DNA from 4 places in the Geodermatophilus sp. SYSU D00700 genome. Region 1 is predicted to be linked to each of the others. Evidence: riboswitches for the same ligand, from Rfam matches in the RefSeq annotation. Region 1 holds a riboswitch; each other region holds the start of a gene.
What was found. Region 1 has a riboswitch for cyclic di-AMP ahead of ACI79V_RS00035 (hypothetical protein). Riboswitches for the same ligand answer to the same signal wherever they lie in the genome.
Positions count from the first base shown of each region.

Region 2: linked by a shared signal. The riboswitch ahead of ACI79V_RS17920 (C40 family peptidase) and the one ahead of ACI79V_RS00035 (hypothetical protein) in region 1 are both predicted to bind cyclic di-AMP.
Region 3: linked by a shared signal. The riboswitch ahead of ACI79V_RS21040 (NlpC/P60 family protein) and the one ahead of ACI79V_RS00035 (hypothetical protein) in region 1 are both predicted to bind cyclic di-AMP.
Region 4: linked by a shared signal. The riboswitch ahead of ACI79V_RS01855 (aggregation-promoting factor C-terminal-like domain-containing protein) and the one ahead of ACI79V_RS00035 (hypothetical protein) in region 1 are both predicted to bind cyclic di-AMP.

Region 1 covers NZ_JBJGZA010000001.1:5,842-11,637, forward strand. Annotated here, with positions in the region: gene xylA (xylose isomerase) at 1-213, opposite strand, end outside; gene ACI79V_RS00030 (ROK family transcriptional regulator) at 317-1,549, shown strand; gene ACI79V_RS00035 (hypothetical protein) at 1,537-2,505, opposite strand; cyclic di-AMP (ydaO/yuaA leader) riboswitch at 2,759-2,912, opposite strand; gene ACI79V_RS00040 (DNA-directed RNA polymerase subunit alpha C-terminal domain-containing protein) at 3,040-3,636, opposite strand; gene ACI79V_RS00045 (protein kinase domain-containing protein) at 3,662-5,596, opposite strand.
Region 2 covers NZ_JBJGZA010000028.1:50,409-56,204, reverse strand. Annotated here, with positions in the region: gene ACI79V_RS17935 (transglycosylase domain-containing protein) at 1-1,883, shown strand, start outside; partial or broken gene ACI79V_RS17930 (YhjD/YihY/BrkB family envelope integrity protein) at 1,922-2,740, opposite strand; gene ACI79V_RS17925 (hypothetical protein) at 2,796-3,017, opposite strand; cyclic di-AMP (ydaO/yuaA leader) riboswitch at 3,207-3,342, shown strand; gene ACI79V_RS17920 (C40 family peptidase) at 3,350-4,477, shown strand; gene ACI79V_RS17915 (DUF3817 domain-containing protein) at 4,614-4,931, shown strand; gene ACI79V_RS17910 (serine hydrolase domain-containing protein) at 4,947-5,796, shown strand, end outside.
Region 3 covers NZ_JBJGZA010000042.1:17,067-22,862, reverse strand. Annotated here, with positions in the region: gene ACI79V_RS21045 (M48 family metallopeptidase) at 1-1,148, opposite strand, end outside; gene ACI79V_RS21040 (NlpC/P60 family protein) at 1,340-2,587, opposite strand; cyclic di-AMP (ydaO/yuaA leader) riboswitch at 2,604-2,782, opposite strand; gene ACI79V_RS21035 (hypothetical protein) at 2,942-3,256, opposite strand; gene ACI79V_RS21030 (NlpC/P60 family protein) at 3,369-5,105, opposite strand; gene ACI79V_RS21025 (DEDD exonuclease domain-containing protein) at 5,390-5,796, shown strand, end outside.
Region 4 covers NZ_JBJGZA010000002.1:34,758-40,553, reverse strand. Annotated here, with positions in the region: gene ACI79V_RS01870 (acyl-CoA dehydrogenase family protein) at 1-796, opposite strand, end outside; gene ACI79V_RS01865 (FAS1-like dehydratase domain-containing protein) at 790-1,656, opposite strand; gene ACI79V_RS01860 (alkene reductase) at 1,729-2,805, shown strand; gene ACI79V_RS01855 (aggregation-promoting factor C-terminal-like domain-containing protein) at 2,870-3,505, opposite strand; cyclic di-AMP (ydaO/yuaA leader) riboswitch at 3,752-3,908, opposite strand; gene ACI79V_RS01850 (VOC family protein) at 4,123-4,548, opposite strand; gene ACI79V_RS01845 (TcmI family type II polyketide cyclase) at 4,545-5,228, opposite strand; gene ACI79V_RS01840 (hypothetical protein) at 5,239-5,436, shown strand; gene ACI79V_RS01835 (cytochrome P450 family protein) at 5,405-5,796, opposite strand, start outside.

The DNA of each region.
Region 1 (5,796 bases):
GGTCTTGGCGCGCTGGTCGTCGTCGCTGCCGAACGGGATCACGTCGTCGTCGTGGAAGGTGACGCCGTAGGCGCCCAGCTCGGCGAGCTTCTCGACGGACTCGACCGGGTCGATCGCCGGACGGGTCGCGTCACCGAAGGGGTCGCGGGCCGGCCAGCCGACCGTCCACAGACCGAAGGTGAACCTGTCCTCACGGGTGGGCTGCAGGGGCATGGGGATCCTTCCGCCGGGCACCGGGGCGCTCGTCCGGGTGACGCGGGCCACCGCTTTTGTGCTGCGGTAGAACATAAACGATCCACCCGGCTAACCTCAACCCGTGTCCGACGGCCGCGTCCTCACCGGTGCCCGGCAGTCGACGCTGCGGGCGACCAACCTGGCGCTGGTCCTGCGCGCGGTGTGCGCCGACCCCGGCGAGCTGTCGCGGGCCGGCGTCGCGGCGGCGCTGGGCACCACGCGCGGCACGGCGTCCCGGCTGGTCGACGACCTGGTCGCCGGCGGCCTGCTCGACGAGGTCGAGCGCGGGCCGGCGTCGCGCCGGGGCCGGCCGGCCACCCCGCTGGCACCGGGGTCGGGGCCGGCGGGGCTGGGCATGCAGGTCGACGCCGGGCTGGTCGCGGTCCGGGTGGTCGACCTGCGCGGGCGGACGGTCGCCGAGCGGCTGCACGAGGAGGACCTGCGCGGCAGCGACCCGGTCGCCACGCTGGACCGGCTCGGCCGGCTGGGCGCCGAGGTGCTCGGGTCGCTGCCCGCCGGTGTGCGGGTGGTGGGCGCCGGGCTCGCGCTGCCCGGCCTGGTCGACGCCGGGCGGGGCCTGCTGCTGCGGGCGCCCAACCTCGGCTGGTCGCGGGTGCGCCCCGCCGACGTGCTGGCCGACCTGCTCCCCGACGGGCTGGTCCCGGTGCTCGGCAACGAGGCCGACCTCGCCGCGCGCTGCGTCGCGCAGAGCGCCCCGGGCCGGCCGGGGCCGCACCGGGACTTCGTCTACCTGTCGGGGCAGATCGGCATCGGCGGGGCCGCGGTGCTCGGCGGCCGGGTGATGACCGGCAGCTCGGGCTGGGCCGGCGAGATCGGCCACGTCTGCGTCGACCCGGCCGGGCCGGACTGCCCGTGCGGGTCGACCGGGTGCCTGGAGCGCTACGCCGGCCGGCTGGCGCTGCTGGCCGCCGCCGGGGTGCCCGCCGACGCCGGCCCCGCGGAGCTGCGGGCCCGCGCCGAGGCCGGCGACCCCGGCGCCCGCCGCGCGCTCGACCGCGCGGCGTGGGCGCTGGGCGTCGCGCTGGCCGGGGTGGTCAACGTGCTCGACATCCCCACGGTGGTGCTCGGCGGTCACCTCGCCGAGCTGACCGACCTGCTGCGCCCGGGGCTGGAGGAGCACCTGGCCCGGCGGGTGCTCTCGGCCCGGTGGCGCCGGCCGTTCGTGGCGGCGGGCGGCGCCGTGCCGGCCGCGGGGGCGACCGGCGCGGCGCTGCGCGCGCTCGACGCGGTGCTCGAGGACCCGGTGCGCTGGCTGGCGCCCGCGGCGCGGGAGGTCGCGGCTCAGCCCACGTAGTTGACGTGCACGTGGTCGTAGTGGTTGGCCGTGACGCCGCCCCGGTCGGCCATGGTCGACCACGAGCCACCCGGCGAGGAGAGCATCCGCTGCTCCCAGATGAGGTAGTCGACGCCGAGCTCGTCCCAGTGCTCGACGTGGTACTGCACGATCGCGTCGCCGAGGGCGGCGTCGGTCAGCACCATGTAGTCCAGCGCCAGGCCGGAGGGGTGCCCGCCCGGGTCGGCCGCGCTCGCGCGGGTGCCGCCGAGGGTGATCGACGCGGCGCCGGGGACGTTGCTGACCACGGCGTCGGCGGCGGCCTGCACCACCGAGCGCACCGGGCCCGAGGTGTTGGTGATCCGGGCGACGCGGGAGGCCGTGGTCCCCGACGACGAGGACGAGGCCGACGACGAGGCGGCCGGGGAGGACGCCGCCTCCGACCCGCCGGACTCCCCCTCGGCCTCCTCCGCCGCCGCCTGCGCCTCCGCGGCCTCCGCGGCGGTCTGGGCCTCCGCAGCCGCGGCCGCCTCGGCGGCGGCCCGCTCGGCGGCGGCCTGCGCCTCCGCGGCGGCCTGCGCCTCGGCGGCGAGCCGCGCGGCCTCGGCCGCCTGCGCGTCGCGCACGGCCTGGTCGGCACCGGCCTGCGCCTGCGCGGCGGCGGTCTCGGCGGCCTCGCGGCTGCCGCGGCTGGCCGCCAGCTCCTCGAGCACCTGCAGGTCCTGCGGCTGCACCTGCGGGACCTCGGTCGCGGTGCCGGTCTGCGCGGGCAGGCCCAGCGCCTGGGCGACGGTCACGGTCTCCGACGTCCCCGCCTGCGCCTCGGCGGCCGGGTCGGGGCCGACCAGCACGTTGGCCACCAGCGCGCCGGCGGCGGCGACGCCGAGCAGCAGCGCGGGGCGGCGGACGGGGGCGCGGCGGGACCGGCGGGCGGCGCCGGCGGCGGGCCGCGGGATCTCGGCGGTGGGGGCGTCCATCGGAGGGAGGTGCTCCAGGGGTACGGGCACGGCGCGGCCGGCGGCGGCGCCGTGGAGGGGTGCGGGGCAGTGGGCGGCACCGGCCGTCGGGGCGACGCGGGCGCACCGGCGGGCACCACCCGAGGAGCTCGGGTGGGCGCGGTGCGGCGTCGGGACGGCCGGGCGCGGTCAGATGCGGGAGCGCACCCGGGTGCGGCGGAGCCGGCGGGGTGGTGCGGTCGTGCTGCAGAAGCGCGCCATCCGGCGGGCTCTCCGTTTCTCCCGTGGGCCGCCTACCGGGTCAGCTGACGGGTTCGGGCGGGAAGCAGCCCTACCCGCGGCCGGACGGTGTCCGGCGGGCGGGATTCACCCCAGTGGTGCGGTGGGTCCCCGGCTCGCCCGGGAGGGCGACTCGGCGGCATCCGTCCGGACTCCCCGGACGGGGACTGACGGCCGGTCGGACGGCGGCCACGGTAACCGTCGTTACCGCACCGTGACAATCCCGCGGCGGCGGAGCGTGACGAGCATCGCGTGTCGCGGCGGCGTGTCGGGCCGTCAGGCGCCGAGCAGCCGCCGCAGCCAGTCGACCTGGGTGCGCACCGACCACAGCGCGAGGCGGCCGGGCACGGTCACCGCGGCGCGGGCCACCCGCACCCCGAGCCGCACCAGGTCGGCGTACTCGGCCGGCCGGGGTGCAGGCGCCGGGCGGGCGGCGCGGCGCGGGGCGGACGCGGGCGGGGCCGCCGCCGCCTCGGGCTGCGGACCGGGCGCCGTCCCCTGCTCCGGCGGGGGGGCCCCGGGCACCAGCAGGTCGAGGCCGCTGCGCCGGCGGGGGTCCCGCAGCGAGGCGAAGGAGGGGATCTCCGGCGCGTCGGGCGCCCCGTCGTCCTCGGCCGGCAGCGACAGCTGCCCGTCGCGCGCCGCCGTCCCCGATCGGGGCAGCGGCGTGGGCGGCTCCGGCACGACGCGGCGGATCGCCGTCACCAGGCCCGCGCCCAGCCCGGGCACGGCGGCGAGCTCACGGCGGCTGAGGGCGGCGAGCGCGGCGACGTCGGTGATGCCGGCGCGGGTCAGCGCGGTGACTGCCCGGGTGGGCAGGCCCAGCGTCTCGATCGTCCCCGCCGGAGCGTCCCCCGGTGACCTGGTCGGCATGGCGGAGGACCCTAACCGCCCGCGGTCAGCCGGCCGCACCCGTGTCGGGAGCCGCGCTGCCCCCGTCGGGTGCCGACGACGTCGCCGACCCCGGGGACGTCGCGCCCGACGACCCCGACGGCGCGGGCTCCGAGGGCTCGCTCGGGGCGGGCTCCGACGGCTCGCTCGGGGCCGCCCCGGTCGGGTCGGTCGGGGCCGGCTCGGTCGGGGCGCTGTCCGAGGGCGCCGGCTCGGTCGGCGCGGGCCCGGTGGGGTCGGTCGGGGCCGGCTCGGTCGGGACGCTGTCCGAGGGCGCGGGCTCGGACGGGGCGGGCTCCGAGGACACCGCGTCGGAGGGGGCCGCGTCGGAGGGGGCCGGGTCGGAGGGGGCCGCGTCGGAGGGGGCCGCGTCGGAGGGCGCGGGCTCGGCCGGCGCGGGCTCGGGGGACGCTGCGTCCGGGGACACGGCGGCGTCCGACGGTCCCGGTTCCGCGGGCGCGGGCTCGGCCGGCGCGGGCGCGGCCGGGCCGGACCCGGACGGCACCGACAGCGCCGCCTCGGGACCCTCACCTCCCGCGGGCGCACCGCCCTCGGGCGCCGGTGCCGGTGCTGCCGGGGTGACCGCGACGCGCAGCGTCACGGGGGCGCCGGGCTGCAGCGGGACACCGACCGGGTCGAGGCCCGAGACCGTGCCCGGCTCGACGGCGGTCGTCACCTCGTCCTGCCGCTGCACGGTGAGACCCAGCGCGGTGAGGTCCGCGGCGACGTCGTCAGCAGGGCGCCCGACGTGGTCGTTGGCGGCGAGGACCACCGAGCCGGCCGCCGCGGCGCCCTCGCCGGTGCCGGCGCCGGTCTCCGCGGCCTGCGCGGGAGGCTGCCCGCCGCCGGAGCCACCCGGCCAGAGGAGGACCGCGAGCAGGCCCGCGAGCAGCACCGCCAGCACCGGCACCAGCACCGCCGGGCGCCGGCGCGGCGACCGCGAGGCACCGGACACCTCCGCGGTCTCCCCGGGTGGCAGGTCGTCCGGGGACACCGGCTCCGGGGAGGGCACCGTGACCGCGGCCGTCTCGACCAGCGCGGCCGGCGGGGCCGCGGCGACCGCCCGGGAGGGCGACGGCGCCCCGGGGCGCGGCCGGGCGGTCTGCTCGATCGTCTCCTCGACGGCGGTCAGGAACGCGTCCGCGTCGGGCAACCGCTCACCGGGGTCCTTGACCAGGGCGGCGTCGATGAGGGAGCGGACGCCGGGCGGGACGTCCTCGGGCAGTGGCTCGGGAGCCTCGCGCACCTGCTTGAGCGCCACGGTGACCGGGTTGGTGCCGTCGAACGGCGCGTGCCCGGTGAGCGACTCGTAGCCGACCAGGCCGAGGGCGTAGACGTCGCTGGCCGGGCTGACCCGGTCGCCGGCGGCCTGCTCCGGCGACATGTAGCGGGCGGTGCCGATCACCTGCCCGGTGCCGGTCAGCGGCACGCTCTCCGCCGACCACGCGATGCCGAAGTCGGTGAGCTTCACCCGGCCGTCGGGCCGGACCAGGATGTTGGCCGGCTTGACGTCGCGGTGCACCAGGCCCGCGCGGTGGGCCTCGGCCAGACCCGCCGCCGTCTGCTGCAGCACCGAGAGCGCGGCCTCGGGTTCCAGCGGCCCGTCGGCCGAGAGCCGGTCCGACAGCGGCGCGCCGTCGACGAGCTCCATGACCAGGTAGGCCAGGTGCTCGCCGGTCGCCTCGTCGTCGGACTCGCCGTAGTCGAGGACGGCGGCGATGTTCGGGTGGCTCAGCGCCGCGGCGTGCCGGGCCTCGCAGCGGAACCGCTCGAGGAACACCGGGTCGTCGGCGTACTCGCTGCGCAGGACCTTGACCGCGACCGGCCGGAGGAGCAGCCGGTCGCGCCCCCGCCACACCTGGCCCATGCCGCCGCGGGCGATCAGCTCCTGGAGCTCGTAGCGGTCCCCCAGCGTCTGCCGGCCCGTCTCCAGCGAGGTCACGTCCCTGGCTCCGTCCCGTACTGCCCCCGAGGGGCTGTGTCCCCCAGGGCTCCGTCCCCCGATCCACGCGGCCCCCGTCCGGGGGCTCGTGCGGCGTGCCGGTGGTCTGACGCGCCGCTCCCCTGTGGTTCCCACCGGGCACCGTCCTCAACCCCCAGGTGGGACAGCCCTCGCCGTCCGGCAGCCGGTCGGCGAGGATC
Region 2 (5,796 bases), on a different contig from region 1:
CCGCGCTGCTGGCCGGCCTGGTGCAGAGCCCCACCGAGGACGACCCGTTCGTCGACCCCGAGGCCGCCACCGCGCGGCGCGACGAGGTCCTCTCGCGGATGGCCGAGCAGGGCATGGTCACCGCCGCCGAGGCCGCCGCCGCGCAGGCCGAGCCCCTGGGCCTCGCGCCGGGGCCGCCGCCGCGCCGGGGCTGCGTCGAGGCCAGCGTCGGGCCGTTCGTCTGCGACTTCGTCCAGCGGTACCTCATCCAGGAGCTGGGGCTGACCCAGGAGCAGCTGGACAACGGCGGCTACGTCGTCCAGACGACGCTGGACCCGGACCTGCAGCGCTCCGGTGACGCCGCGGTGCTGCGGACCGTGCCGCTGGAGGACTCGCTGGCCGGCATGTTCACCGCCGTCGAGCCCGGCACCGGCCACCTGCTGGCGATGAGCGTCAACCGCACGTTCGGCTACGACCGGTCCGACCCGACGCAGGAGTCGTTCAACCTCAACACCTGGCCCAGCCAGGGCTCGGGCTCGACGTACAAGGTCTTCGTGGCCGCCGCGGCGCTGGCCCGGGGATACTCCTCCACCTACACGCTCACCGCCGCCGACCCCTACGTCTCCCGCGTGTACTCCGGCCCCTGTCAGGGCCGCGACACCGACGGCCGGTACTGCGTGCGCAACGCCGGGTCGGGCTACCGCCCGACGCTGGACCTGACCACCGCGCTCTACCAGTCCTCCAACACCTACTTCCTCGCGCTCGAGGACGCCCTCGGCAGCGTCGAGGAGCCGGTGCGGATGGCCGAGGCCGCGGGCCTGTTCCAGTTCAGCCCGCCGGAGCTGCCGCAGCAGATCATCGACGAGAACCGCGGCTCGTTCACCTTCGGCGCCGAGGCCACCAGCCCGCTCGCCCTGGCCAGCGCCTACTCGACGTTCGCGGCCGGCGGCACGCAGTGCGACGTCGTCCCGGTGACCGCCGTGCTCGACGCCGCCGGGCAGCCGGCCCGGGGTGCCGACGGCGAGCCGCTGCCGGTGGGCGACCGGTGCACGCCCGAGGCCATCCCTCCGGGCGTGGCCACCACGATGAACCAGATCCTCCGCAAGGACGTCGAGCCGGGGTACCGCGGGCAGACCGGGGCGCGCGCCTACGTCCGCGGGCACCAGATCGCCGGCAAGACCGGGACCTCGCAGGACAACTACTCGGTGGCCTTCGTCGGCTACACGCCCGAGATCACCGCGAGCGTCATGGTGCTCAACCCCAAGGAGAACGAGGACGTCGGCGGCTTCGGTGGCGGCAAGGGCGCCACGATCTGGCGGGACGCGATGGAGCCGATCCTCACCGCCCGGGGCAGCGGTGAGTTCCCGCCGGCCGACGAGACGGTGGAGCACGGCAACACCAGGCCGGTGCCCGGCTGCTCGGGCGCGCGCAGCTGCGAGCGGGTCCTCGCCGAGGCCGGCTTCACGCCGCAGACGCTGCGGGTCGACAGCGACGAGCCGGCCGGCGCCTTCCTCGGGACCAGCCCGCCCCGGGGTGCCCGGGCGGTGCCCGGCCAGGTCGTGTCGATCCTGGTGAGCAACGGCAGCGACTACGTCGAGCCGGCTCCCGAGCCGGTCACCCCCGACCCCGCCCCCGATCCCGAGCCGCCCGCCCCGGCGCCGGAGCCCGCTCCGGAACCCCCGCCCGGGCCCCCGCCGCCGGAACCGGCTCCGGAACCGGCTCCGGAACCGGCTCCGGAACCCCCGCCCGGACCCCCGCTGCCCGGCACCGTGCCGGAGGATCCGGCCGGGGCGCTGCCGGCCCCGGGGGAGGGCGCGCCCCCGGCGCCCGCGGCGCCGCCGCCCCCGGCGCCCGCGGAGCCGGCACCCGCGCCGGCCGAGGGGGCGCCCTGGAGCCCGGGGTAGTGGGCGCCGGCCCGACGCCGGGCGAGCCGCTCGTCGAGCGACTGGGTGAGCAGCCACCCGGCCAGCAGCACCAGGTGCAGCAGGAACAGCCACAGCCCGACGGCGACCACCGCCCCGACGACGACCAGGCCGCCGAACGGGGCGCCGAGGTCCAGCGGCAGGGACAGGAACAGGACGAAGCCCTGCAGGAACCCCGACAGGCAGGCCGCGGTGAACAGCGCCCCGCTGGTGAGCGCCGTCCAGCGGAAGCGCCCGCCGGACACCACGCCGTAGCCCCACAGCAGCGGCACCGTGAGGACGAACAGCACCGAGTAGTAGCCGACGGCGAGGCGGCCGACCACCGCCCCGGCGCCGTCCTCGCGGGCCAGGTCGGCCATCACCCGGGCCGCGAGCAGCAGCGGGTACAGCAGCAGCGGTGAGACGACCACCAGCGGCAGGCTCAGCAGGCGGCCGCGCCAGCCGGTCAGGCTCTCCCGGCGGGGGCTGAACCGCAGCAGCGCCCGGCGCAGCCCCTCGCCGTAGAACGTCAGCGGCACCAGTGCCAGCACGAAGCCCAGGAGGTCCAGGCGGGTGCCGGCGTCGACCAGGCGCTCGACCGCCTCCGGGGCGCCCAGCGGGGTGGGCAGCAGCTCGGTCAGCCGGGCGGCGAGCGCGCGCACCTCGTCGGCCGAGGTCGCCAGCGCGGTCAGCCGCACCGCGACCAGCAGCAGCGGCACCACCGCGATGCCGGCGTAGAAGGTCAGTCCCGCCGCGATCAGGGCGAGGTCGCGCCCGCGGAGCAGCTGCTGGGCGCCGGCCAGCAGGCCCCTCGTCTCGGTTCGTAGGCGGGCTGCGGTCCACCTGCGTTCCGGAGTCACCCGCCCATGCCACCAGCCCCCGCGACCGGGCGCCCGTCGGGGGGCCGGTGGACGGTCAGTCCTCGGAGGTGTCGTCGGTGGTGGGCGCGTCGTTGCCGGGGTTGGGGCCGGTCTCCTGGCACGCGGCGTCGTTCTCGTTGCTGGCGTTCTCGCCGCTCGCGTCGCAGTTGGTGGGCCCGCGGGAGAAGTCGGTGTTGTCGCCGCAGGCGGTCAGGGAGCCGAACAGCGCGAGCACGACCAGCGGCCGGGTCAGGCGCATCCGGGTGGAGGTGGACATGCCTGACTCCTACACGCCCCGGAGCCCGGCCAAACCGCCAGGGGCAGGCAGTCCGGTGACCGGGCGACCACGGAATGTCACCGATGTGATTACACCGGGGTGATTGTCACGCGTCCGTCACGACCCTTACTCTGTGTGCGTCCAACGGGGCGCTCCGTCACTGACCTGGGTGACACCCCGAGGACGCCGTCGAGCCGGTCGCCCCGCGGGGCGCCGGGCCGGGGACCCACCGCAGTCCTGGGGTGCAGCGCGTGTCCGCACGCGCCGGGCGAGTCCACGCCCGAACCCGTCAGCTAACCCGGTAGGCGGCCTGGGAAGAGGAGAACCGCCGCGTGGCGTCCCTGCGCACGTCTGTCCCCGGCACGCCCGTGACCGGCCGCCCGGCCCGCCGCCGGCAGGGTCGCCGCGCCGCCCTCGTCCTCGCCGGGGCCGTGGGGCTCGGCGTGGGGGTTGGGGTGGTCCCCTCGTCCGCCCTGGCCGAGGAGCCCACGACGGCGGCTGAGGCCGCACAGCTCGTGGCCGCCCGCGGGCACGAGCTCGAGGTCGTCACCGAGCAGTTCAACGAGGCCCGCGAGGTGCTCGCCGCGCAGCAGGCCGCGGCCGAGACCGCCGCCGCCTCCCTCGCCCAGGCCCAGGCCGCCGTCGGCACCGCCCGCGAGCAGGTCGTCGGCATCGCCCGCTCCGCCTACACCGGCAACGGCATGGGTTCGCTGCAGGCGCTCCTGACCAGCGAGGACGCCGACGAGTTCGTCAACCGCGTCAGCCTCCTGCAGGGCGTCGCCGGCTACCAGGGCGAGCTGCTCGGCCAGGCGGTCGCGGCGACCGACACCGCCACCGCCGCCCAGGCCGCCGCCACCGATGCCGCCGTCGAGGCGCAGCGCCAGTACGACGCCGTCGCTGCCCAGCAGGTCGACCTCGAGGACCAGATCGCCGCCTACCAGGCCGACTTCGCCCGGCTGACCGCCGAGGAGCAGCGCGCCGCGCTCGAGGCCGCCGCGGCCGCGCACGCCGCCGAGGACGAGCGGGCCAGCCGCGACGACGAGCGCGAGGAGCCCGCCGCGGCGCAGCCCGCCGAGGAGGCGCCGGCAGCGGCGGCCGCGCCGGCCAGCGGCGTCGCCGGCACCGTCGTGGCCACCGCCATGGCGCAGCGGGGCGACCCCTACGTGTGGGCCGCCGCCGGCCCGGACTCCTTCGACTGCTCGGGCCTGACCCAGTACGCCTTCAAGGCCGCCGGGATCAGCCTCCCGCACTCGAGCCGGATGCAGTCGCAGATGGGCACCGCGGTCTCCCGGGCCGACCTGCAGCCCGGTGACCTGGTGTTCTTCTACAGCCCGGTCAGCCACGTGGGCATCTACATCGGCAACGGCCAGATGGTGCACGCGCCCACCTCCGGCGACGTCGTCAAGGTGGCCGGCGTCGACTCGATGGGCGGCTACGCCGGCGCCCGCCGCATCGGCTGAGGAAGGGCCACCCTCCTCCCCGGGAGGGTGGCCGTTCCGGCGCGTTGCCGGGGTCACACCCGGTCCGGGACCTCCGGCGGAGCCTGCCGCGTTGCACCCTGCGGAGCCGCCGCCGATCCGTGAGGACCGCATCCCCGTGAACCCCCGCACCGTCGCCACCGCCTTCCGCGTCGTCGCCGTCGCCGAGGCGCTGTCCTGGGTGGGCCTGCTGGCCGGGATGTACGTGAAGTACGTGCCGGAGACCTCCGAGGTCGGCGTGCAGGTGTTCGGCCCGGTCCACGGCGCGGTGTTCGTCGCCTACGTCGTCGTGGCGCTGGTCGCGGCCCGGGTGCTCCGCTGGTCCCCGGGGACGACGCTGCTGGCGCTCGCCGCCTCGATCCCGCCGCTGGTCACCGTCGTCTTCGAGCGCTGGGCCGGCCGCACGGGGAGGCTGGCGGTCCCCGCGCGGGCCTGACCTACGGTTCCGGGCATGCCGACCGTGCTGCCCGCCACCGCCCGCACCCTGCTGGCCCGCACCGCCCGGGTGCAGCGCGACGGCCGCGCGCCGAGCCTGGTGGCCGGCGTCGTACGGGACGGCGGCCTGGCGTGGTCGGCCGGCCGCGGCGACGTCGCCGAGCCGCACACCGACGTCCAGTACCGGCTCGGCTCGATCAGCAAGACGGTCACCGCGGTCGCCGTCCTGCGGCTGCGCGACGAGGGCCGGCTCGGCCTCGACGACCCGCTCGACCGGCACCTGCCCGGCACCCCGCTGGGCGACCGCTCGATCGGGCAGCTGCTGTCGCACCTGGCCGGCGCGTCCGCCGAGAGCCCCGGCGGCTGGTGGGAGCGGGTGCCCGGCGGGTCCCTGGCCGACCTGGCGCTCGGCGGGGACGACGTCGTCCTGGGCGAGGCCCGGCGCTTCCACTACTCCAACCTCGGCTTCGGCCTGCTCGGCGAGCTCGTGGCCCGGCTGCGCGGGCGGGCGTGGGACGACGTCGTCACCGCCGAGGTGCTCGGGCCGCTGGGCATGACCCGGACGACGCCACGCCCGTCCGGCCGCGCCGCGCAGGGCTGGGCCGTGCACCCGTGGGCCGACGTCGCGCTGCCCGAGCCCGAGCACCACGCCGGCGTGATGGCCGCCGCGGGTCAGCTGTGGGCCACCCTCGCCGACCTCGCCCGGTTCGCCGCGTTCCTGCTCGGCGACACCGGCGACGTGCTGTCCCCGGCCACCCTGGAGGAGATGGCGGTGCCGGCCGGCGTCGACCCGTCGTCCCCGGCCTGGTCGGCGTACGGGCTCGGGCTGCAGGTGCTGCGGGTCGACGGCCGCACGCTGACCGGGC
Region 3 (5,796 bases), on a different contig from region 1:
AGCCGCCGCTGCACCGCGGTGAACGCCTGCGCGTCGCCGGTCAGGTCGAGGGCGTACAGGTCCGCGCGCGCCTCCACCTGGCGCGACACCAGGTTCTGCACCGGCGTGGCGACCAGCGAGCCCACGGCGGTCAGCAGCAGCACCAGCGGGACCACGCGCGGGTCACCCGCGGAGTCCGCGCCCGCGCGGCGCAGCAGCGCCGGCCGGGACAGCAGCCACCCCAGCAGTGCCACCGCCGCGGCCGCGCCGAGGGCGCCCAGCAGCGTGCCGGTCAGGACGTCGTCGGCGGCGACGTGCCCGAGCTCGTGGGCGACGATCGACTCGATCTCGTCGTCGGGGACGTCGGCGAGCAGGGTGTCGTAGACGACGACGCGGCGGGTGGACCCGAACCCGGACACGTAGGCGTTCAGCCGCGTCGTCCGGCGCGAGGCGTCGGCGACCAGGACGTCCTCGACCGGGTTGCCGCTCTCCTCGGCGAGCTGGAGCAGGTCGGTGCGCAGCTGTCCGGCCGGCAGCGGCTCGAAGCGGTTGAACGCCGGCTCGATGACCACCGGGTAGAGGAACGAGCCGGCCACCACGAGCCCCGCCGCGCCGGCTGCCGCCCACGCCCACCAGGTGCGCGGCGCCCGGCGGGCCAGCCACACCAGGGCGAGCAGGGTGAGCGCGGTCAGGCCGGCGTCGATGGCGGTGGAGACCGCGACGTCGCGCAGCCACAGCCCCCAGGACCGGGTCGACAGGCCGTAGCGGTGCCGCACGACCTCGCCGTAAGCCGACAGCGGCAGCGTGACCAGCCGGCCGGCGACCACCAGCGCGACCGTGCCGAGGAGCAGCGTGAGCGGCCAGCGCCCACCCACGGGACGGCCGACCGCGGTGACCAGCCGGCTGCCCAGGCGCGTGAGGCCGAGCAGCGCCGAGACGGTGAGGCCGAGCAGCAGGCCCACCAGCGAGGCGGGGCGGACCGCGGCGGCGAAGGCCTCGGCCCGGCGCACCACCTCGGCGGGCAGCCCGGCGTCGGCGCTGAGCGGCGTCGCGCCACCGGGCGGGGTGGGCAGCACCGTCCAGGGCGTCCGGACGGCGACGACGACCACGAACGCCGCACCGAGAACGAGCGCGACCAGCAGGGCGGCGCGGGAGGCGGTCCGGTTCACCCGCCCGCCCAGCTCACGCGGCCGATCCTAGGCGGACCGGCCCGCCCGGCCGCCCCGGTCCCCGGACCCGGCACCGGCCACGACGAGGGCCGGTGACCCGTGTGGGTCACCGGCCCTGGCGACGTGCTGGAACGGCCATCCCCCTGGGGCCCGCCGCGAGCGTCCGAACGGCGGGGGGAGGGGTCCTTCCGTCAGGCGATGCGGCGCATGGCGGTGATGCCGCTCATCGAGTCGACGGACACCACCTTGACCGGCACGCCGGAGGTCGAGGCGTGCACCATCTGGCCGTTGCCGATGTACATGGAGACGTGGCTGACCGGGCTGTAGTAGAAGATCAGGTCGCCCGGCTGCAGCTCCGACCGCGAGACGGCGGTGCCCATCTGCGACTGCATCCGGCTGGAGTGCGGCAGGCTGATCCCGGCCGCCGCGTAGGCGTACTGGGTCAGGCCCGAGCAGTCGAAGGCGTTCGGCCCGCCGGCGCCCCACACGTAGGGGTCGCCCACCTGCGCCAGCGCCGTCTGCACCGCCACCTGCGCGGCGCCGCTACCCCCACCCGCGGGGGCCGCCGGAGCCGGGGCGGCCGCCGCCGGAGCCGCCGCCGCCGGAGCCGCCGCGGCCGGAGCCGCCGCCGCGGGAGCCGCGGGAGCCGCGGGAGCCGCGGGAGCCGCGGGAGCCGCGGGAGCCGCCGCTGCGGCCGCCGCCTCGGCCGCGGCGTCGGCGGCGGCCTCGGCCTCGGCGGCGAGCGCCTGCTGCCGCGCGGCCTCGGTCAGCGCCTCGAACTGGGCCTCGTAGTCGGCGATGTCGGCCTCGAGCCGCTCCTCCTGGGCGTCGAGCTCCTCGAGCGTGGCCTCCGCATCGGCCCGGGCGGCGTCGGCCTCGCGCTGCGCCTCCTCCGCCGCGGTGGCGGCCTCGCCGACCTGCGCGAGCACGTCGGTGGTGTGGCCGGAGATGTGGTCGAGGGTGGCCAGCGAGCTGACGAACTCGTCGGCCGAGTCGCTGGTCATCAGCAGGTCCAGCTGGGCGAAGGTGTCGTTGCTGCTGGTCCAGGCACTGCGGGCGACCTGGCGGATCTGCCCGTCGAGGTCCTGCAGCCGGGAGCGGGCGTCGCCGAGGGCCCGCTCGGCGGCCTCGGCGGCGGCCTGCTGGCGGGAGAGGACCTCGCGGGCCTCGTTGACCTGCTCGCTGACCGCCTCGAGCCGGCGGCCGGCGTCGGCGGCGAGCTCGGCGGCCTGCTCGGGGGTGGCGGCCCGCTCGGGGTCGGCGACCGCGGTGCCGGGCACGAGGGCCACGGTCAGGGCGGCGGCGGTGCCGACCAGCGCGACCCGGCCGAGGAGCCGGCGCGGTGAGCGGCGGTGCGGGCCGGCGACGCGGGCGGTCGCGGGTGCGGAGGAGGTGGACTGTGCGCAGGCATGCCCCGGGCAGGGGCGGGGGGTCGCCACGGGCGGCGGCTCTCCGTTCTTCCTCAGCAACCGCCTACCGAGTTAGCTGACGGGTTCGGGCTGGGAAGACGTGCCCTATCAGGCGTGCGCCGGCGGGCCGGTGCACGCGAGAACTCACCCCAGTGCTGCGGTGGGTCCCCGGCTCACCTCGCGCGCACCCGCAGGCGGCGTCCGGTGACTCGGCGGTGACCGGCCGAGGTCACCTCGCGTCAGGTGACGACCACCCGGCCGGACGCGGTCACAGTACGGACGTGATGAGGTTGTGACAAACGGGACCCCTGCTGACTGTGAGAACACGCACAGTGAGCAGTAGCGCCACTCCGGTGTGTACCCGTTCGGGCGTCGACCTGCGCCTCAGCCGGTGCGGCGCCGTCCGCCGGGACGCTCCCCGCGCGCCGGGCGGTGACGCAGCGGAGGCACCAGGCCGACCTCCGCCAGCGCCCGCACGGCGCGCCGCTCGACGTCGTCGAACTCCACCACCACGCCCGGCGGCGGGGGCACCGCGTCCCCGGCGGCCGGCCCGGTCGCCCGCGCGGCCGGGACCGGCGGCACCGGCAGCAGCACGGGCCCGGTGCCCCTCTCCGCCGGCGGCGCACCCAGCAGGACGGTGACGACGCAGTCGGCGCAGCCGGTGCCGCGCACGGTGCAGGTGTCGCAGTCGATGAGCATGGCCGTGTCCCCCCTCCGGTGCCCCGGGCCGCCCCGGGTGCCGGGCCGCGGTCGGGACGGGTCTCCCTGTCGGTTGCTCCGCACGCTAGGGACGGCCACCGACAGTCCCGGCTCAGCTGCCCGCGAACTCCCAGTGCCAGGGCTCCTCGCGGCCGTTGCCCGGGTCCGCCCAGGTGGGGTGCAGCCAGCCGAAGCGGCCGGCGTTGGCCACCATCCAGGCGTACTGCGGGGTGCCGAAGGTCTCGATGCCGCCGCACAGGTCGACCGCCAGCCCCCAGCCGTGGTTGCTCGTCCCCGGGACCGCGGCCAGGGCCGGTTTCTCGCCGTAGAGCCGGACCTGGCCGGCGTAGGTGCGGTAGGAGTCGGTGATGCAGACCGGCCGGCCGAACTCCGCCTCGAACGCCGCGCTCATCGCCCGGTAGGCCGCGGCGGCGTCGCAGCGCAGCGCGTGCCCGCCCACGCCGAGGGGGCACAGCGCGCTGGGCGGGACGAGGCCGTTGGGGTACCCGCCCCAGGCGCGGGTCCCGTCGAAGCTGGGCGGGTACACGGTGTTGCCGCACTCCACCCGCAGCGCACCGCCCGAGGGCCCCGGCGCGGCCACCTCGGGGCGAGTGCCGAGGGCCGGCCGGCCCACGTGCAGCACCTGGTCGGCGGGCAGCCGGCGGACGACGACCGCGCCGGCCCGCCCGTCGGCGGCCAGCATCGTCTCCCGGTCCAGCGCGATGCCGACGTGGCCGAGCCCCGACTCGGGCGTCCCGAGGAACACCAGGTCGCCGGGCAGCACGTCGGCCGGGTCGACCGGCACCGTGACGGCGTACAGCCCGGCCTGGTCGGCGGGCAGGTCGACGCCCGCGGCGCCGTAGACCGTGGAGACCAGCGAACCGCAGTCCCAGGAGTCCGGGCCGGCCGTCCCCGGCGCGTAGGGCTGCCCCAGCGTGTCCATCGCCGCGCTGACGGCGGCCACCGTCTCGGCGGGCAGCACCAGCAGCGACGTCGGCTCGCGCGGGAACTGGGCGGCGCCCCGCTGGGCGCCCCCCGCGGCGTCCCCGACCGGGACCAGCCCGGCCGGCAGGCCGGCCGCGGGGGCGGCCAGGGCCGAGGCCGGCGGGGACGCGACACCGGCCGCCGCGAGCTGGTCGAGGTGGGCGCGCCAGTTGGCCGCCGTCTGCCGGTTGACGTCGAGCTGCTCCTGCTGGAGGTCGGCCAGCTGCCGGTCGACGTCGCTCAGCGCGGCGTCGAGCTCGTCGGTGACCGCCGCCGCGGCGGCCTCCAGGTCGGCGACCTGGGCCGCCAGCAGGTCGGCCCGCTGCTGCGCCTCGGCCAGCGCCGCGTCCGCGGCGGCCTGCTCGGCCAGCGCCGCCCGGCGCTGCTCCTCGGCGGCGGTCACGACCGCGCCGGTGTGGTCGTCGACGGCGTCCAGGTAGCCGATCGCGGCAGCGGCGTCCCCCGGGTCCCCGCCGGAGAGCAGGACGCTCAGCGGGGACAGCGTGCCGCCGTCCCGGTAGGCCGCCGAGGCGTAGCGCGCGACGACGTCCTGCAGGCGCGCGAGCTCCGCCTCCGCCTCGGCCACCCCGGCGGAGGCGGCGTCGACGTCGGCCTGCGCGGCGGCCAGCGCCTGCTGCGCGGCCGCGACCTCGGCCTGGCGCTGCTGCAGGTCGGCCTGGACCTCGGCGGCCCGCTCCTGCAGCCGGTCGAGGGCCTCGCTGTCGAGGACCCCGCTGGTGCCCCCGGGCTGGTCGCTGGGCGCGGCGGCGGCGGGTCCGGCCGGCACCAGCGCCACCAGCACCGCCGCGGCCGTGACCAGGAACGCCGCGCGACGCCGCGGGCGCGACGCGGGGTCCAGGCGCACCGGACCACCCCCCGTGACCACCGGACCGTGCGGTCCGCCGGGGGATCGTCGTCCGCGCCGCCGTCGTCCCGCAAGCGCTCCGCGCGCCCCTCCTCCGTCCGGGTCCCCGCGCCCGGCGCGTCGCGCGGCGCGTCGTCGACGACGGGCGCCGGCGGACCCGCCTCCCCGGGACTGTCCGACCCCCGGCCTACCGTCCCGCCGTGCTCTTCCCCGCCGACGGCGCCGGGTCCCGGTCGCCGCGACACGCACACGCACCCGCCCACGGCGACCGCCCGCTCCCCCTCGTGCGGCCGGCCCCCCACGAGCCGGTCCCCGCCGTCCAGACGACCATCGACGAGCTCGGGACCCCGCTGGCCGGCGTCACGTTCGTCGTCGTCGACCTGGAGACCACCGGCGGGTCGCCGAAGGACAGCGCGATCACCGAGATCGGCGCGGTCAAGGTGCGCGGCGGCGAGGTGCTCGGGGAGTTCCAGACGCTGGTCGACCCCGGCTGCGAGGTGCCGCCCTACATCAGCGTCCTCACCGGCATCACGACGGCGATGGTGGCCACCGCCCCGCGCATCGAGGCGGTGCTGCCGGCCTTCCTCGAGTTCGCCCGCGGCGCCGTGCTGGTCGCGCACAACGCCCCCTTCGACCTGGGCTTCCTCAAGGCGGCCTGCCAGCAGACCGGCACGGCGTGGCCCGCGGCCGT
Region 4 (5,796 bases), on a different contig from region 1:
GCTGCTGGGCGTAGCGCAGCGCGTCGTCGAAGGCCGCCTGGCCCACGCCCACCGCCCGCGCCGCCACCTGGATCCGCCCGGTCTCCAGGCCGGTCATCATCTGCGCGAAGCCGCGGCCCTCGACCCCGCCCAGGACGGCGTCGGCCGGCGCGCGGTACGCATCGAACACCAGCTCGCAGCTCTCCACGCCCTTGTAGCCGAGCTTGGGCAGGTCGCGCGACACCGTCAGTCCTGGTCCGTGCTCCACCAGCAGCACCGACACCCCGCGGTGCCGCGGCCGCGCCGCCGGGTCGGTCTTGCACAGCAGCGCGACCAGCTGTGAGCGGCGGGCGTTGCTGATCCAGGTCTTGGCGCCGTCGACGACGTACCCCTCGCCGTCGCGTCGCGCCACCGTGGTCATCGCCTGCAGGTCCGACCCGCCACCGGGCTCGGTGAGCGCCATCGTCGCCCGGACCTCGCCGGTCGCCATGCGCGGCAGCCAGCGGTCCTGCTGCTCCCGGGTGCCGAAGGCGACCAGCAGCTTCGCGACGACGGTGTGCCCGCCCATCGCGCCCGCCAGCGACATCCACCCGCGGGCGAGCTCCGCGGTGACCAGCGCGTAGCAGGGCATCGACACCGGGGCCTCGCCCCACGGCTCGGGGACGGCCAGGCCGAAGGCGCCGAGCTCCTTCATCCGCTCGACCAGCGCCTCGGGGTACTCGTCGGCGTGCTCGAGCTCGCGGACGACCGGGCGGACCTCCCGGTCGACGAAGGCCCGCACGATGGCGACGATGTCGCGCTCCTCGGGGCTCAGCACCGCGGGCCCTCGGCGAGCACCGCGGTCCCGGTGACCGACGCGGGCGCGCCCACCGTCCCCGCGGACAGCGCGAACCGGTCGCCGTCGAGCCGCCCGCCCGCCCGCACCGGCGGACCCGCGTACGCCGGGCGGACCAGGCGGTGGCTGAACGACGTGACGGACCGGTCCGGCAGGTGACGGCGCGGGACCTCCAGCAGCAGCAGCGCCAGCAGCGGCCCGTGCACGACCAGACCCGGGTGACCCTCCACCTGCGTCGCGTAGGGCTGGTCGTAGTGGATGCGGTGCGCGTTGTAGGTGAGTGCGCTGAACCGGAACAGCAGCGGCGGGTCGGGCAGCACCTCGACCACGTGGTCGCCGATGTCGGCGGGGGAGCCGGCGCCCGCCGGGGCCGGGGAGGAGCCGGCCTCCTGGGAGCGGTAGACGACGTCCTGCTCCTCGGTGACCAGCAGCGCGCCGTCCTCCCGGTACTCGCTGCGCACGGTGACCAGCAGCATCTCCCCGCTCCGGCCGGTCTTGACCTCGCAGCGGGCCAGCGACGACGTCCGCTCCACCGCCGACCCCACCCGCAGCGGAGCGGTGACCTGGAGCCGCCCGCCGGCGATCATCCGGCGCCGGTGCGGCAGCGGCGGGAGGAAGTGCCCGGCGCGGGGGTGGCCGTCGTCGCCGAGGTCGGCGGTGGCCGGCCGGTCGAGGAAGGTGAACACGTGCCAGCCCGGCGGCAGCGGGTCGCCGTCGGCCAGCGGCGGGGCGGGCTGGTCGAGCAGCGCGGCGAAGGCGGCCGCGGGCCCGGGCGCGACCACCGCGGTGCCGGTCAGCGGGCCCGGGGACCAGCCCGCGACGGCGTCGGTCAGGGAGGACACGGCGTCATCGTGCCGCCTGTGACGCCGCCCGCACCCCGGAATGGCGCGGGCCGTGCGGGTGTCGGAACCGGCGTGGACCTGTTCTCACCCGTGAAACTCGGCGACCTCGAGCTCGCCAACCGCGTGGCCATGGCGCCCCTGACCCGGATGCGGTCCGGCTCCTCGGGCGTGCCCGGCGACCTCGTCGTCGAGCACTACGCGCAGCGCGCCGGCGTTGGCCTGGTCGTCACCGAGGGCACCTACCCGAACCACGAGTCGCAGTCCTTCGTCGGCCAGCCCGGCATCGTCACCGACGAGCAGGTGGCCGGCTGGCGCCGCGTCGCCGAGGCGGTGCACGCCCGCGGCGGCCGGATCGTCCTGCAGGTCATGCACGGCGGGCGGGTCACCCACCCCGACGTCAACGGCGGCCGCCGCGTGGTGGCCCCCAGCGCCATCGCGATCGACGGCGCCGGCCACACCGAGAAGGGCAAGCAGCCCTACCCGGTGCCGCACGCGCTGACCACCGAGGAGGTCCGGGACGTCGTCCGGGACTTCCGGCGGGCCGCCGAGCGCGCCGTGGAGGCCGGGCTGGACGGCGTGGAGGTCCACGGCGCCAACGGCTACCTGCTGCACGAGTTCCTGGCGCCGTCGTCCAACGTCCGCGACGACGAGTACGGCGGCTCGCCGGAGAACCGGGCCCGCCTGGTGGCCGAGGTGGTCACCGCGGTCGCCAACGCGATCGGCGCCGGCCGCGTGGGCCTGCGGATCTCGCCCGAGCACGGCATCCAGGACGTCCTCGAGCCCGACCGCGGCGACGTCCTCGCCACCTACGGCGCGCTGCTCGACCGGCTGCGTCCGCTCGGCCTGGCCTACCTGTCGGTGCTGCACCGGGAGCCCGCCGGCGACCTGGTCCAGGAGCTGCGCCGCCGCTCCGGCGCGCCGCTGATGGCCAACAGCGGCTTCGGCGCCGTCACCACCCGCGAGGAGGCGGTGGCGCTCATCGAGGCCGCGCACGCCGACGTCGTCGCCGTGGGCCGGGCGGTGATCGCCAACCCCGACCTGGTCGAGCGCTGGGCCGGGGAGCACCCGGAGAACGAGATCCGGTCGCACCTGTTCTACGCGTCGGGTGCCGAGGGCTACACCGACTACCCCACACTGCGCGCCAGCTGAGACGCCGCGCGGCGACCCGGGAGCCCCCACCGGACGGGCCGGAGGGGGCTCCCGGGTCAGTCGGTCAGTACCAGTTGTTGGCCTGGAAGTGGCTCCAGGCCGCGCAGGGGCTGCCGTACCGGTTCTCGATGTAGACCAGCCCCGCGTCGATCTGCCGGTACGGGTCCGACGTCTTCGCGATGCCGGTGCCCGCCCAGGTGGAGTCGAGGAACTGGGCGATGCCGTAGGCGGTGCTGCTGGGGTTCTGCGCGTTCGGGTTCCAGCCGCTCTCCCGCTCCCAGAGCTGCTCGAGGCAGCCGAACTGGGTGGCGTTCCCGCCGAGCTGGGCCAGGGCGTAGTCCTTGTAGGCCGCCTCGCCCGAGGCGGCGGGTGCCGCGGCCGGCGCGGGAGCCGGTGCCGGGGCGGGTGCGGAGGCCGGCGCGGGAGCCGGTGCCGCCGCGGGAGCGGCGGGCGCCGCCTCGCCGTCGCCCTGGTTCCAGCCACCGTCGCGGTCACCGTCCCAGCCGCCCCACTGGGAGCTGGAGCTGCGGTCACCGGAGTCCCAGTGGTCGTCGGCTTGGGCCACCGCCTGCCCGCCGAAGGTGAGGGCGAGGGTCATCGCCCCCGTGGCGGTCAGCAGGTGCAGGACGCGGCGGCGCGGTCGCGCGGCGACGAGGGTGTCCTGGGCGGCGGTGTGCTCGAGGTCGGTGGGGGCATGCATCGGGTCGTCCTCCTGGAGGTGTGGTCGCCGGACGCCGTCACCGGACGGCGCCGGGTGGGTCGGGATGCGGTGGGCCCCGAGGCCCGTGAGGGCAGGGGTCGGCAGCCGGGCGCGCGGCACCGGCCGGACCAGGGGCCCGGCTGCGGGCGTGCGACGGCTGCTGCGTGCAGTGGCTGGGCAGGCGGGAGCGCGACGGTCCCGGACCTGGGCGCGCGGGGGCTCGGGGCCCCAGGGCGCGGATGTACTCCGTCCTCCCGTGGCCGCCTACCAGGTGAGCTGACGGGTTCGGGCTGGGAGTGCCCTACCCGCTCCCGGAGGGCCGGGAGCGGGACTCACCCCGGTGGTGCAGGTGGGTCCCCGGCTCGCACCCACGGGGGTGGGCGCGACTCGGCGGCATCCGGCAGGGGCCCCCGGACGGGGACGAGACGACCGGCCGGACGCCGAAACGCTAAGGACGTGACCGGATGGTCACAATCGGAGGTGCCGACCGGAGCGCGACAGGCCGACGCCACGTCCCCTCCGCGCACGGCTGGTCACCCCGCGCGACCAATCTCCTCCGGACACGCCGCGGCCGCCGGGACCACGGGTCCCGGCGGCCGCGTCCGATCGCGTGCGGACTACCCGGGTCGGCGGGCACCGTCCCCGGGGAGGTCGGCTGCGTGGTGCCGCTCGGAGGAGATGCCGACCACGTTGCCGAACGGGTCGACGACGGCGGCGCTGACGATCGGCCCGTGCGGCGTGAGCGGGATGTACTCCTTCGCGCCCATCGCGGTGAGCCGCTCGAGCACGGCGTCGAGGTCGTCGACGTCCCAGTAGCCGACCGCGCCGCCGGTCTCCAGCGCCATGCCCGGAGGGGCGGAGGCGCGGGAGGCGATCGCCAGTGACGTCCCCTCGTCGATGCGGAACTTCGCGTAGCTGGGCCGTCCGCCCGGGCCGGGCCTGGTGAAGCCCGGCCCGGTACCCAGGAGCTCCGTGTACCAGGCGACGGCCGCGGCTACGTCGTCGGCGAAGTAGGTCTGGTTGGCGAACCGGCGCAGGCTCATGACGTGCCCTCGCGGGGCGCGGGAAGCTGGTCCCCGGGCGCCCAGTCGGGAGCCGTCCAGCGGTGGAAGACCCGGGCCACCGAGTCGCGCGGGGTCTGCCACGTCTCGGGGTTGTACGGGCTGACGTAGGGAGCCAGGTCCTCCATGACCTTGGCGAATGCCGGCCGCATGGACTCGTGGTTCTGCCGCACGGCCGCCGCCTTGGCCCGGTCCTGCTCCAGGAGGTGCACGAATACGTCTTCCATGGAGTACAGCCAGCGGCCGGTGACGCCGGTCTCCGTGGGCAGGCCACCCGCGTCGGATGCGGCGAACACCCGGGCGATGTCCTCCTCGCTGCCCGGCCGCATCCGCTGGACGATGACGGTCATCTCCCGGTCGGGGGAGACCTCGCCCTCGGGCACCCAGCTGTAGAAGTGCTTCGCCACCGAGTGCGACGGGTTCTGCCAGTAGCTGGGGTAGGGCGTCACGTACGGTGCGATGGCCTCGGCGATCGCCTGGAACGCCGGCAGGCCGCGGCGCTGGCCGGAGACCTCCGGGTCCTCCTTGCGCTCGATGACGTGCAGGTAGAGGCCCTCGTAGGAGAGCAGGACCCGCCCGACGACGCCCATGTCCTGCGGCCGGGTGGTCCGGTCGTAGTAGGCGAACACCGGTCCCACCTTGTCCTCGCTGCCAGGCACCATCCGGCAGACGATGACGTTGCGGAACGGCCGCCACGTGGCCGAGTTCCAGCTGGCCGGCGACGTGGACGTGTTCGTGAACTCGACCGTGTCGTTCGCCCAGGGCGGTTCGGTGGGTGTCGTCGTCGCGTCGGCTGCAGGGTCGGCCGACGGGGTCGAGGGCGGCGTGGTCTGGGTCATCACGAGCCTCCTTGGAGAGGGGTGGGGGTGAACCGCAGCGGGAGCTCGAGCAGCCCGCGGAAGGCCGACGCCGCCGGCAGCCACTGCAGCTCCTCGACGGGGACGTCGAGGCGCAGGTCGGGCAGGCGGACGAGGATCCGCCGCAGCGCGGTCGTCGCCTCCAGCCGTGCGAGGGCGGTGCCCAGGCACTTGTGGATGCCGTGCCCGAAGGACAGGTGGTGCGTGGAGCCGCGGGAGAGGTCCAGCGCGTCGGCGTCCGGGACGAACTCCGGGTCGTGGTTGGCCGCGCTGAGCACGATCGTGACGATCGAGCCCGCGGGGACGGTCACGCCGCCGATCTCGAGGTCCTCGGTGGCGAACCGGAAGCTCGACACGGGGACCGAGCCGTCGA